Regions from separate parts of the Actinomadura sp. 3N508 genome, predicted to be linked through region 1. Evidence: predicted binding sites of a transcription regulator. Region 1 holds the regulator's gene; each other region holds the start of a gene.
What was found. Region 1 encodes LexA, which represses DNA repair genes until DNA is damaged. Its sites were predicted from a motif close to TCGAACANNTGTTCGA; they were not measured.
Positions count from the first base shown of each region.

Region 2: recA (recombinase RecA) is a predicted target of LexA. The motif match lies at 1,527-1,542, and genes of this name have one in related genera.
Region 3: uvrA (excinuclease ABC subunit UvrA) is a predicted target of LexA. The motif match lies at 1,527-1,542, and genes of this name have one in related genera.

Region 1 is NZ_JBIRAX010000004.1:701,660-704,932, forward strand. Features, by position in the region: gene nrdR (transcriptional regulator NrdR) at 1-279, opposite strand, end outside; gene ACH34S_RS18745 (LysM peptidoglycan-binding domain-containing protein) at 642-977, opposite strand; gene lexA (transcriptional repressor LexA) at 1,152-1,853, shown strand; gene leuS (leucine--tRNA ligase) at 1,953-3,273, opposite strand, start outside.
Region 2 is NZ_JBIRAX010000008.1:312,721-315,993, reverse strand. Features, by position in the region: gene ACH34S_RS27940 (hypothetical protein) at 6-239, opposite strand; gene recA (recombinase RecA) at 254-1,390, opposite strand; gene ACH34S_RS27930 (ATP-grasp domain-containing protein) at 1,634-2,503, shown strand; gene ACH34S_RS27925 (DUF3046 domain-containing protein) at 2,512-2,706, opposite strand; gene ACH34S_RS27920 (alpha/beta hydrolase fold domain-containing protein) at 2,716-3,273, opposite strand, start outside.
Region 3 is NZ_JBIRAX010000005.1:503,288-506,560, forward strand. Features, by position in the region: gene ACH34S_RS21050 (maleylpyruvate isomerase family mycothiol-dependent enzyme) at 1-627, opposite strand, end outside; gene ACH34S_RS21055 (MBL fold metallo-hydrolase) at 700-1,491, shown strand; gene uvrA (excinuclease ABC subunit UvrA) at 1,702-3,273, shown strand, end outside.

The sequences.
Region 1 (3,273 bases):
TCTGATCTCCTCTTCGACCCGCTGCCCCAGCTTTGCGAGCGCATCCTCGTCGACCGGACGGCCCTGGCAGGCCCTGCGCACTCCGGCGATGATCTTTTCGCGGGAGAACGGCTCGGTGACGCCGCTGCGCTTGGCCACCATGACGAGCACATTCTCCTGCGTCGTGAATCGCCGGCCGCATTCGGCGCACGAGCGGCGGCGCCGAATAGCGCCCCCGTCGTCGGTCGACCGGCTGTCGATCACTTTGGTGTCAGGGTTGCGGCAGAACGGGCAGTGCACGTTGATCCCCTCCCCTGACAATAACGCTTCACACCGGCGTGCACTTCCATATATGGGTTAAGTACATCGGTGTGACTACTAGATGTTGTGGTCAACGGTACGACTCGGCGCAGGCGTACGCAACCTGATCTCACGCCACATGGATCACATCCGCCGCGTAGGACCAGGTCAGGTCGGTCCGCCGTGATTTCCGCCCGGGCGTGTCGTCACCCGGGGTCGCGGCCGGTGACAGAACGTCAGATCGACCCCCAAATCGGGCGCCCGCCGCGCCGAGCCGGTGCGACCGGACGGACACTCCTACGCCCGACGGTCATGCGGCCGAGCCAGGGGCCAGGCGCGTCGCGCGCGGGCCCGCGGTGGATTCAGGGAGCGGGAAGGCGAAGTTCTTGGCCCGGCTGGACGGTGGGGTCACCGCCCAGACCGTTGAGGTCGATGATGCGCTGGACGACGACGCGCGGATCACTCCCCGGATCGGCGTCAGCCGCGATGTTCCAAAGGGTGTCGCCCCGCTCGACGACGACGGTTCTGGCGGGCTTGGACGGGCCGGTGCCGGTTTCGCCGCCACCGGCCAGAGCACCGGACCCCACGGTCAGCCATAGCCCGATGAGCGTGACGGTCGCGGCGAACAGGACCAGAACGGCACGTCCGCGGCGGGTCAGGCGGATCGGGACACGGTCACTCTGGGGTGAACCCGACATCTCTCCCCTCCTTGACGTCGAATGCATTTTCGATCGAACGCCTGTACGATGTTCTACCAGGAGGCGCCGACAAAAAGCGAGCACCACTTCGAACAATTGTTTGATCATTGGGCTCCGACGCGATAGGTTCCATGACAAGGAGTGACCGATCGAGGCGCCGGGAGGCGACGAGCGATGAGCAAGGTCCGGGAGCTGCCAGACGGCCCCATGGACGAGTCGGGGCTGACGCAACGGCAGCGCATGGTGCTGGAGGTGATCCGCGACTCGGTCCAGCGCCGTGGGTATCCGCCCTCGATGCGCGAGATCGGCGAGGCCGTGGGCCTGACCAGCACCTCCAGCGTGTCGCACCAGCTCCGGGCGCTGCAGCGCAAGGGTTTCCTGCGCCGCGACCCCAACCGGCCGCGCGCGGTCGAGGTGCGGGTCCCCGGCGCCACGCCCGTGCGGACGGACGAGGAGGCCTACGAGGCGGCCGGAGGGCAGCCCTCATCGGCGCAGCCCGCGCCCGCCTACGTGCCGCTGGTCGGGCGGATCGCCGCCGGTGGGCCGATCCTCGCCGAGGAGGCCGTGGAAGACGTGTTCACCCTGCCGAAGCAGCTCGTCGGCGAGGGCACGCACTTCCTGCTGAAGGTCACCGGCGACTCGATGATCGACGCCGCGATCGCGGACGGTGACTGGGTCGTCGTCCGGCAGCAGCCGGTGGCCGAGCAGGGCGACATCGTGGCCGCCATGATCGACAACGAGGCGACGGTGAAGACGTTCAAGCGCCGGGAGGACGGCCACATCTGGCTGATGCCGCAGAACCCCGCGTACGAGCCGATCCCGGGCGACGAGGCGACGGTCCTCGGCCGCGTCGTCGCCGTCCTCCGCAAGATGTGATCCGCGCGCGGCCCCGCACCCCGGGGCCGCGCGCAGCAGAAGCCCGGTCGCAGGCGCGTCCGCCAGGCCCGGTGGTCTGCGGGCCCGGCGGACGGATGCTCAGCGCTTCGGGACGATGTTGACGATCTTCGGCGCGCGCACGATGATCTTGGCGATCTCGGCGCCGGCCAGCGCGTCCTGGATCTTCGTGGACGCCAGCGCCAGCCGCTCCAGATCGGCCTCGGCGATCCCCGGCGCCACCTCCAGGCGGTCGCGGACCTTGCCGGCGACCTGGACGACGCACGTCACCGACTCCTCCACCAGCAGCGCCGGGTCGGCGGACGGCCAGCCCGCCCGGATGACCGGCGCGGTCCGTCCCAGCAGCTCCCACGCCTCGTCGGCGGTGTAGGGCGCGAACAGCGACAGCAGCACCGCCATGGCCTCGGCGGCCTCGCGGACGGCGGGGTCGGCGGCGCCCGGACCCGAGTCGATGGCCTTGCGGGTCGCGGTGACCAGCTCCATGACCCGCGCGATCGCCACGTTGAACCGCTGCGTCTCGACCAGCGTGGTGGCCTCGTGGACCGTCCGTGCGGTGACGCGGCGCAGGGCCGGGTCGCCCGCGGTGACGTCCACGCCCGGCGCGGACGTGACCTCGGCGGCGATGCGGTGCACGCGGGCCAGGAACTTCGACATGCCGCGCGGGGACACGTCCGCCCAGTCGATGTCGTCCTCCGGCGGCCCGGAGAACAGCACCGCCAGCCGGACGACGTCCACCCCGAACTCGGCGATCTGCTCGCCCAGGTCGACGCCGTTGCCCAGCGTCTTCGACATCGCCTTGCCCTGGTTGATCACCTGGCCCTGGTTCAGCAGCCGCCGGAACGGCTCGGTGAACTCGACCATGCCCATGTCGTGCAGCACCTTGGTGAAGAACCGGCTGTACAGCAGGTGCAGGATGGCGTGCTCGACGCCGCCGGTGTACTGGTCGACCGGCATCCACCGGCGGACCTGCTCGACGTCGAACGGGCCGTCCTCGTAGCCGGGCGAGCAGTAGCGGAAGAAGTACCAGGACGAGTCGACGAACGTGTCCATGGTGTCGGTGTCACGCTTGGCGGGGCCGCCGCACTTGGGGCACTCGACGTTGACCCAGTCGGACGCGGTGGCCAGCGGCGACGTGCCCTTCGGGGCCAGGTCGGCGCCGCGCAGGCCCTCGGGCAGCGTCACCGGCAGCTGGTCGTCCGGGACGGGCACCTCGCCGCACGCCTCGCAGTGGATGATCGGGATCGGGCAGCCCCAGAACCGCTGCCGGGACACCAGCCAGTCGCGCAGCCGGAAGTTCACCGCCGCGCGGCCCGTGCCGCGCTCCTCCAGGATCTCGACGATGCGGGCGATCGCGTCGGTCTTCGTCAGCCCGTCGATCGGGCCGGAGTTGACGATCTCGCCG
Region 2 (3,273 bases), on a different contig from region 1:
CGGGCTCAGCGCCCCGGCGGCGGGTGCGGGGCTGCATGGGTGGCGTTGTGGGGGGTACGGGCGGGGTGCCCGGCCGGATGGGCGCCCGGGACGCCGAGCCGAGCAGGCTCGACGTCCGGGCCCGTGGGAGCGGCGGCGCCATCGGGGAAGGTCCGTGCACCGGTGATGCGGTGCCGGGTAAGGCGCCGCCGCCCTGCATAGGAGATCATCGCCCACTCTTCGTCAAGAGTCACCCTCATCAAGGGATTCTCGGTCAGGAATCACCCGTTTTGGCCTTTGTGGTCTTCCTTCCGGCGGGCTTGGCGGCGGCCGGGGCGGCCGGGGCGGCGGGATCGGCGGCGTCCGGCGCGAGCGCGGCGGCGGATGCGGCGGCGGGCTCGGCCTCCTTGTCGACCTTCGGGCCGATGCCGAGCTTCTCCTTGATCTTCTTCTCGATGCCGTCGGCCAGGTCGGGGTTGGCCTTGAGGAAGTTGCGGGCGTTCTCCTTGCCCTGGCCGAGCTGGTCGCCGTCGTAGGTGTACCAGGCGCCGGACTTGCGGACGAAGCCGTGCTCCACGCCGAGGTCGATGAGCCCGCCCTCGCGGCTGATGCCGAGGCCGTAGAGCAGGTCGAAGTCGGCGACGCGGAACGGCGGGGCCATCTTGTTCTTGACGACCTTGACGCGGACGCGGTTGCCGACGGCCTCGGTGCCGTCCTTGAGGGTCTCGATGCGGCGGACGTCCAGCCGGACGGAGGCGTAGAACTTCAGCGCCCGGCCGCCGGTGGTGGTCTCCGGGGACCCGAACATGACGCCGACCTTCTCGCGAAGCTGGTTGATGAAGATGACGGTCGTCTTGGTCTGGTTGATCGCGCCGGTGAGCTTGCGCAGGGCCTGCGACATGAGGCGGGCCTGGAGGCCGACGTGGCTGTCGCCCATCTCGCCCTCGATCTCGGCGCGGGGGACGAGCGCGGCGACGGAGTCGATGACGACGATGTCGATCGCGCCGGAGCGGATCAGCATGTCGGTGATCTCCAGGGCCTGCTCGCCGGTGTCGGGCTGGGAGACGAGCAGGGCGTCGATGTCGACGCCGAGCTTGGTGGCGTACTCGGGGTCGAGGGCGTGCTCGGCGTCCACGAACGCGGCGATGCCGCCCTTCTTCTGGACGCTGGCGACGGCGTGGAGCGCGATGGAGGTCTTGCCGGAGCCTTCGGGGCCGTACACCTCGACGACGCGGCCGCGGGGCAGGCCGCCGATGCCGAGCGCGATGTCGAGGGCGATCGCGCCGGTGGGGATCACTTCGACGGGCGCTCTGGCCTCCTCGCCCATCCGCATGACCGAGCCCTTGCCGAACTGCCGCTCGATCTGGGCGAGTGCGGTCTCGAGAGCCTTCTCCCGGTCGTTCGCTGCCATGTGAGATGTCCTTCTCGTCGTGACTGTCGGCTCTCGGCCGCTGCTTGCGTTGTCGACGGCGACGTTACGGCGGGCCTCCGACACTTTCGAGACTCCGGTGGAATTGTGGATGACGCCGCGTGCCCGCACCACCTTACCGAACATTAGTTCGATCATCGTCCGTTGCGCCGATTCGGGTGGAATCTCCGTGCGCTTCCCGGTTCTGACCCCGTACGCTGGCGCCGTCCACGGAGGGTTCCAATCATGACGCTGACCGTCCTCTTCTGCGTCGATCCGCTCCATCCCCGGCGCGTTGACCCCCATTTCTCCCGCGAGGCGGCGGCCGTCCGCGACCACTACGGCGAGATCGCCCTGATCGACCACGACGCGCTGCGGCGCGGCGAGGTGGACGACGCGGTGCGCGCCGTGCCGTCCGATCTGGGTCCCGTCTGGTATCGCGGCTGGATGCTCACGGGCGAGGAGTACGCCGCCGTGTCCGCGATGCTGAAGCAGCGGGGAACGGTTCTGCTCACGCACCCCGACGACTATCGGCGGGCGCATGAACTGCCTGGCTGGCACGACACTTTCGCAGGTCTGACCCCGCACAGCGTGTGGCGGCCCCTCGGTGTGGGTCAGGACCCCGGCGAGCTGAGCGAGCTGGGTGAGCTCGTCAGGCCGCTGAAGAGCGGGCCCGGCATCGTCAAGGACTACGTGAAGTCGTGCAAGCACGAGTGGGAGGAGGCGTGCTTCGTCCCCGACGTGAAGAACCTCGCCCAGTTGCATGACGTCGCGTCCAAGATGGTGGCGTTGCGCGACGACCATCTGGCGGGCGGTCTCGTCGTGCGCGAGTTCGAGGAGTACGACGGTTCGGGTGAGGCGCGCGTGTGGTGGGTGGACGGCGAGCCCGCCCTGGTGGGCCCGCACCCCGATAGCCCTGGCATGGAGCCCGATCCCGTGCTGGACATGGTCGCTCCGGCCGTGCGCGCGCTGGGCTGCCGCTTCATCACGACCGATCTCGCGCGGCGGACGGACGGCGCGTGGCGTGTCGTGGAGGTCGGCGACGGCCAGGTCAGCGACCTGCCGTCGTCCGTGGACGCGATGGACCTCTACGCCCATCTGCCCGTACCCGACTGACGGTGCGCCTACTGCAGCTTCGAGGGGACGTTGAAGGTGGCGACCACCGCCCGCCAGACCCTTTTGGCGGATTCGCCGTCGGCGAGGGCCTGTTCGATGGTGCGGCCGTCCAGCTCGGCCATCACATAGTCCTTGGCGACGCTTTCGGCGTAGGCCTCGCCGAACTGCTGCCTCATCCGATCCCAGAAGACTGTCAGCCGCACCCGTCCACGCTATCCGACCGAACGGTCCTGCAATGACTGCTCGACCTCGCCGGGGACCGCTGGGCGGGCGCCCTGGCGGTGCTGGCGGTGGAGCCCGGTCAGGTAGCGCTCGACGGCTTCGATGACGCGGGCCGTCCGGTAGGAGGGGAAGACGTCGAACGCGTGCTGCGCGCCCTTCATTTCGGCGTAGATGACGGGTGCAGCGGAGACGTCCCGTAGCCGTTCGACGAATCGGCGTGCCTCCGCCACGGGAATGAGCGAGTCGCCGCTTCCGTGGATGACGAAGAACGGCGGTGCGTCCTCGCGCAGGTACGTGACAGGGGACGCCTTGGCGTACGCGTCGTGGTTCTCCGCGAACGGCAGCTTGACCACCATCCGCTCCAGGAGCGGCATCGCGCCCATGGGGCGGCGCCAGGGGCCGGCGTCGACGAGGTTGTAGACACCGTAGAAGGGCACTGCGCCCTGCACGGTGGTGTCGGCGTCTTCGAAGCCGGGCTGGAATTCGGGGTGGTTCGCGGTCAGCGCGACCATCGCCGCCAGGTGCCCGCCTGCCGAACCACCCGTCAC
Region 3 (3,273 bases), on a different contig from region 1:
CTCCGCCCCGCCGGGCGCCCAGCCCAGATCGGCGGACTCGCCGGAGTCGGTCGCGGTGATCCGGAGCCCGGCGAGCTCGCCGCGCAGCTTCTCGGGCAGCGCGGCCATGTCCGTCAGCGTCCGGCCGAGCGCCCAGCGGACGTAGGGCTCGGGCCAGTCGGCGGGCCCGTACCCGGCGGCGAGGTCGACGTGGTGCGCCTCCACCTCGTGCCAGCGCCGGTACAGCACGTACCAGGCGGGGTGCGGCCAGCCCTGCATCGCCTTCACTTGAGCGTTCCACGCGTCCTCTGGCATCGCGCGGGCCAGCTCGGTGAACCGGGCCTGTGTCGCGCGGACGTCCTCGATCAGCTCGTCGCGCCCGCGTCCGGCGCCCGCCTCAAGGTCGGCGTTGCGGGCCTCCATGCTCGGGTACTGCGGGATCTGCACGCCCGTCCGCGCCCATTCGAGGAGATTCCACAGCGAATCGGCGTTGCGGGCGATGTGGGTCGCCACATGGCCGCGGCTCCACCCCGGCAGCGCCGACGGGGCGCGCAGATCCCGGTCGCTCAGCTCGGACAGCGACCCGATGATCCGTTCCACGCCCGGACCCAGCTCGTCGATGACCTCGCGCCATGCCGGCCAAGTCATGAGACCCTCCCTCGCCCGAAAAGAGCCTCCATCCTGTCGCACCCGTGCGCGCCGTGTCACACAATGGTGATCATGGAGCTTCCGATCTGCCTGACCTGCGGCGTCCAGTACGCCGGGCCCCGCCCCGACTGCCCGATCTGCGAGGACGAGCGCCAGTACGTCGGCTGGGACGGCCAGCGCTGGACGACCCTGGACGAGCTGCGCACCGGCCACCGCGGCAAGATCGCCGAGGAGGGCCCGGACGTCGTCGGGATCGGCTGCGAGCCGGCCACCGCCATCGGCCAGCGGGCCCTGCTGGTGCGCGCGCCGTCCGGGAACGTCCTCTGGGACTCGATCACCTACATCGACGACGACCTCATCCGCCAGGTCAGCGACCTGGGCGGGATCTCGGCGATCGCGATCAGCCACCCGCACTTCTACGGCAGCATGATCGAGTGGGCGCACGCGTTCGACGCGCCCGTCTACATCCACGAGGCCGACCGCCGCTGGGTGGCCCGGCCGGACGACGCCGTCGTCTACTGGACGGGCGACACCCACGAGCTGGCCGACGGCCTCACCCTCGTCAACGCGGGCGTGCACTTCGACGGCGGCCAGGTCCTGCACTGGCGCGACGCCCGCGCGGTGTTCTCCGGCGACATCCTCCAGGTCGTCAACGACCGCGACTGGGTCAGCTTCATGTACTCGTACCCGAACCTCATTCCGGAGCGGCCGCGTACCGTCCGCCGCGCGCTGCGCCTGCTGGAGCCCTACGACTTCGACCGCGTCTACGGCGCCTGGTGGCGGAAGATCGTCTACACGGACGGCAAGCAGGCCGTCCAGCGTTCCGCCGACCGCTACCTGACCTACGCCCTCGACGACGAGTAGCGGGCGCGCGGGGGCGTTCCGGTGGCGGGTGGTGTTCGAACACGTGTACGGTGCGAGAGTGCCGCCCGGACGGGCGGGGAGCATCGTGAAATGCGGCGGCGACCGCCGCTGTTACAGCCTCGGGGGATTCTGTCGTACCCCCTGGCTAGCCTTGAGACCGACATGTCTCTCCCCATCGCCGCGCCCCAGAACAGGAACCGGAAGAACGCCGTGCATGACCGACTCATCGTGCGTGGAGCACGCGAGCACAACCTGAAGGACGTCTCGCTCGACCTCCCGCGGGACTCCCTGATCGTGTTCACCGGTCTGTCGGGCTCCGGGAAGTCGAGCCTGGCGTTCGACACGATCTTCGCGGAGGGCCAGCGCCGGTACGTGGAGTCGCTGTCGGCCTACGCCCGCCAGTTCCTCGGGCAGATGGACAAGCCCGACGTCGACTTCATCGAGGGCCTGTCCCCGGCGGTGTCGATCGACCAGAAGTCGACCAGCAAGAACCCCCGGTCGACGGTCGGCACGATCACCGAGGTCTACGACTACCTGCGGCTTCTGTACGCGCGGATCGGGCACCCGCACTGCCCGGAGTGCGGCCGCCCGATCAGCCGGCAGGCGCCGCAGCAGATCGTCGACAAGGTCCTGGAGCTGGAGCCCGGCGCCCGCTTCCAGGTGCTCGCGCCCGTGATCCGCGGGCGCAAGGGCGAGTACCTGGAGCTGTTCCGCGAGCTCCAGTCCAAGGGCTACTCCCGCGCCCTGGTCGACGGCGAGATGATCCGCCTCGACGAGCCGCCCAAGCTGAAGAAGCAGGAGAAGCACGACATCTCCATCGTGGTCGACCGGCTCTCCGTGAAGGACTCGGCCCGGCAGCGGCTCGCCGACTCGGTGGAGACCGCGCTCGGCCTCGCGGGCGGCACGATCGTCCTCGACTTCGTCGACCTGCCCGAAGGCGACGAGCACCGCACCCGCATGTACTCCGAGCACCTCTACTGCCCCTACGACGACCTGTCGTTCGAGGAGCTGGAGCCGCGGTCGTTCTCGTTCAACTCGCCCTACGGCGCCTGCCCCGACTGCACCGGCCTCGGCACCCGCATGGAGGTCGACCCCGAGCTCGTCATCCCGGACGAGGAGCTCAGCCTCGGCGAGGGCGCCATCCAGCCCTGGTCGAACGGGCACGTCAGCGACTACTTCCTGCGGCTGCTGTCCGCGCTCGGCGACGCCATGGGCTTCGACCTGAACACGCCGTGGGACCGGCTGCCCGCCAAGGCGCGCAAGGCGATCCTGAACGGGCACGAGACCCAGGTCCACGTCCGCTACAAGAACCGCTACGGCCGGACGAGGTCGTACTACACGTCCTACGAGGGCGTGATCCCGTACATCCACCGCCGCCACGCCGAGTCCGAGAGCGACTCCAGCCGGGAGAAGCTCGAGGGCTACATGCGGGAGATCCCGTGCCCGACGTGCGAGGGCGCCCGGCTCAAGCCGGTCGTGCTCGCCGTCACCATGGGCGGGATGTCGATCGCCGAGGTCGCCGCGATGCCGATCGGCGAGGCCGCGAAGTTCCTCCTCGCGATGGAGCTGAACGAGCGCGAGACGCACATCGCCGAGCGCGTCCTCAAGGAGATCAACGCGCGGCTCGGCTTCCTGCTCGACGTCGGCCTCGACTACCTCACCCTCGACCGCGCGTCCGCGACGCTCGCGGGCGGCGAGGCGCAGCGCATCCGGCTCGCGACGCAGATCGGGTCCGGGCTGGTCGGCGTCCTGTACGTGCTGGACGAGCCGTCCATCGGCCTG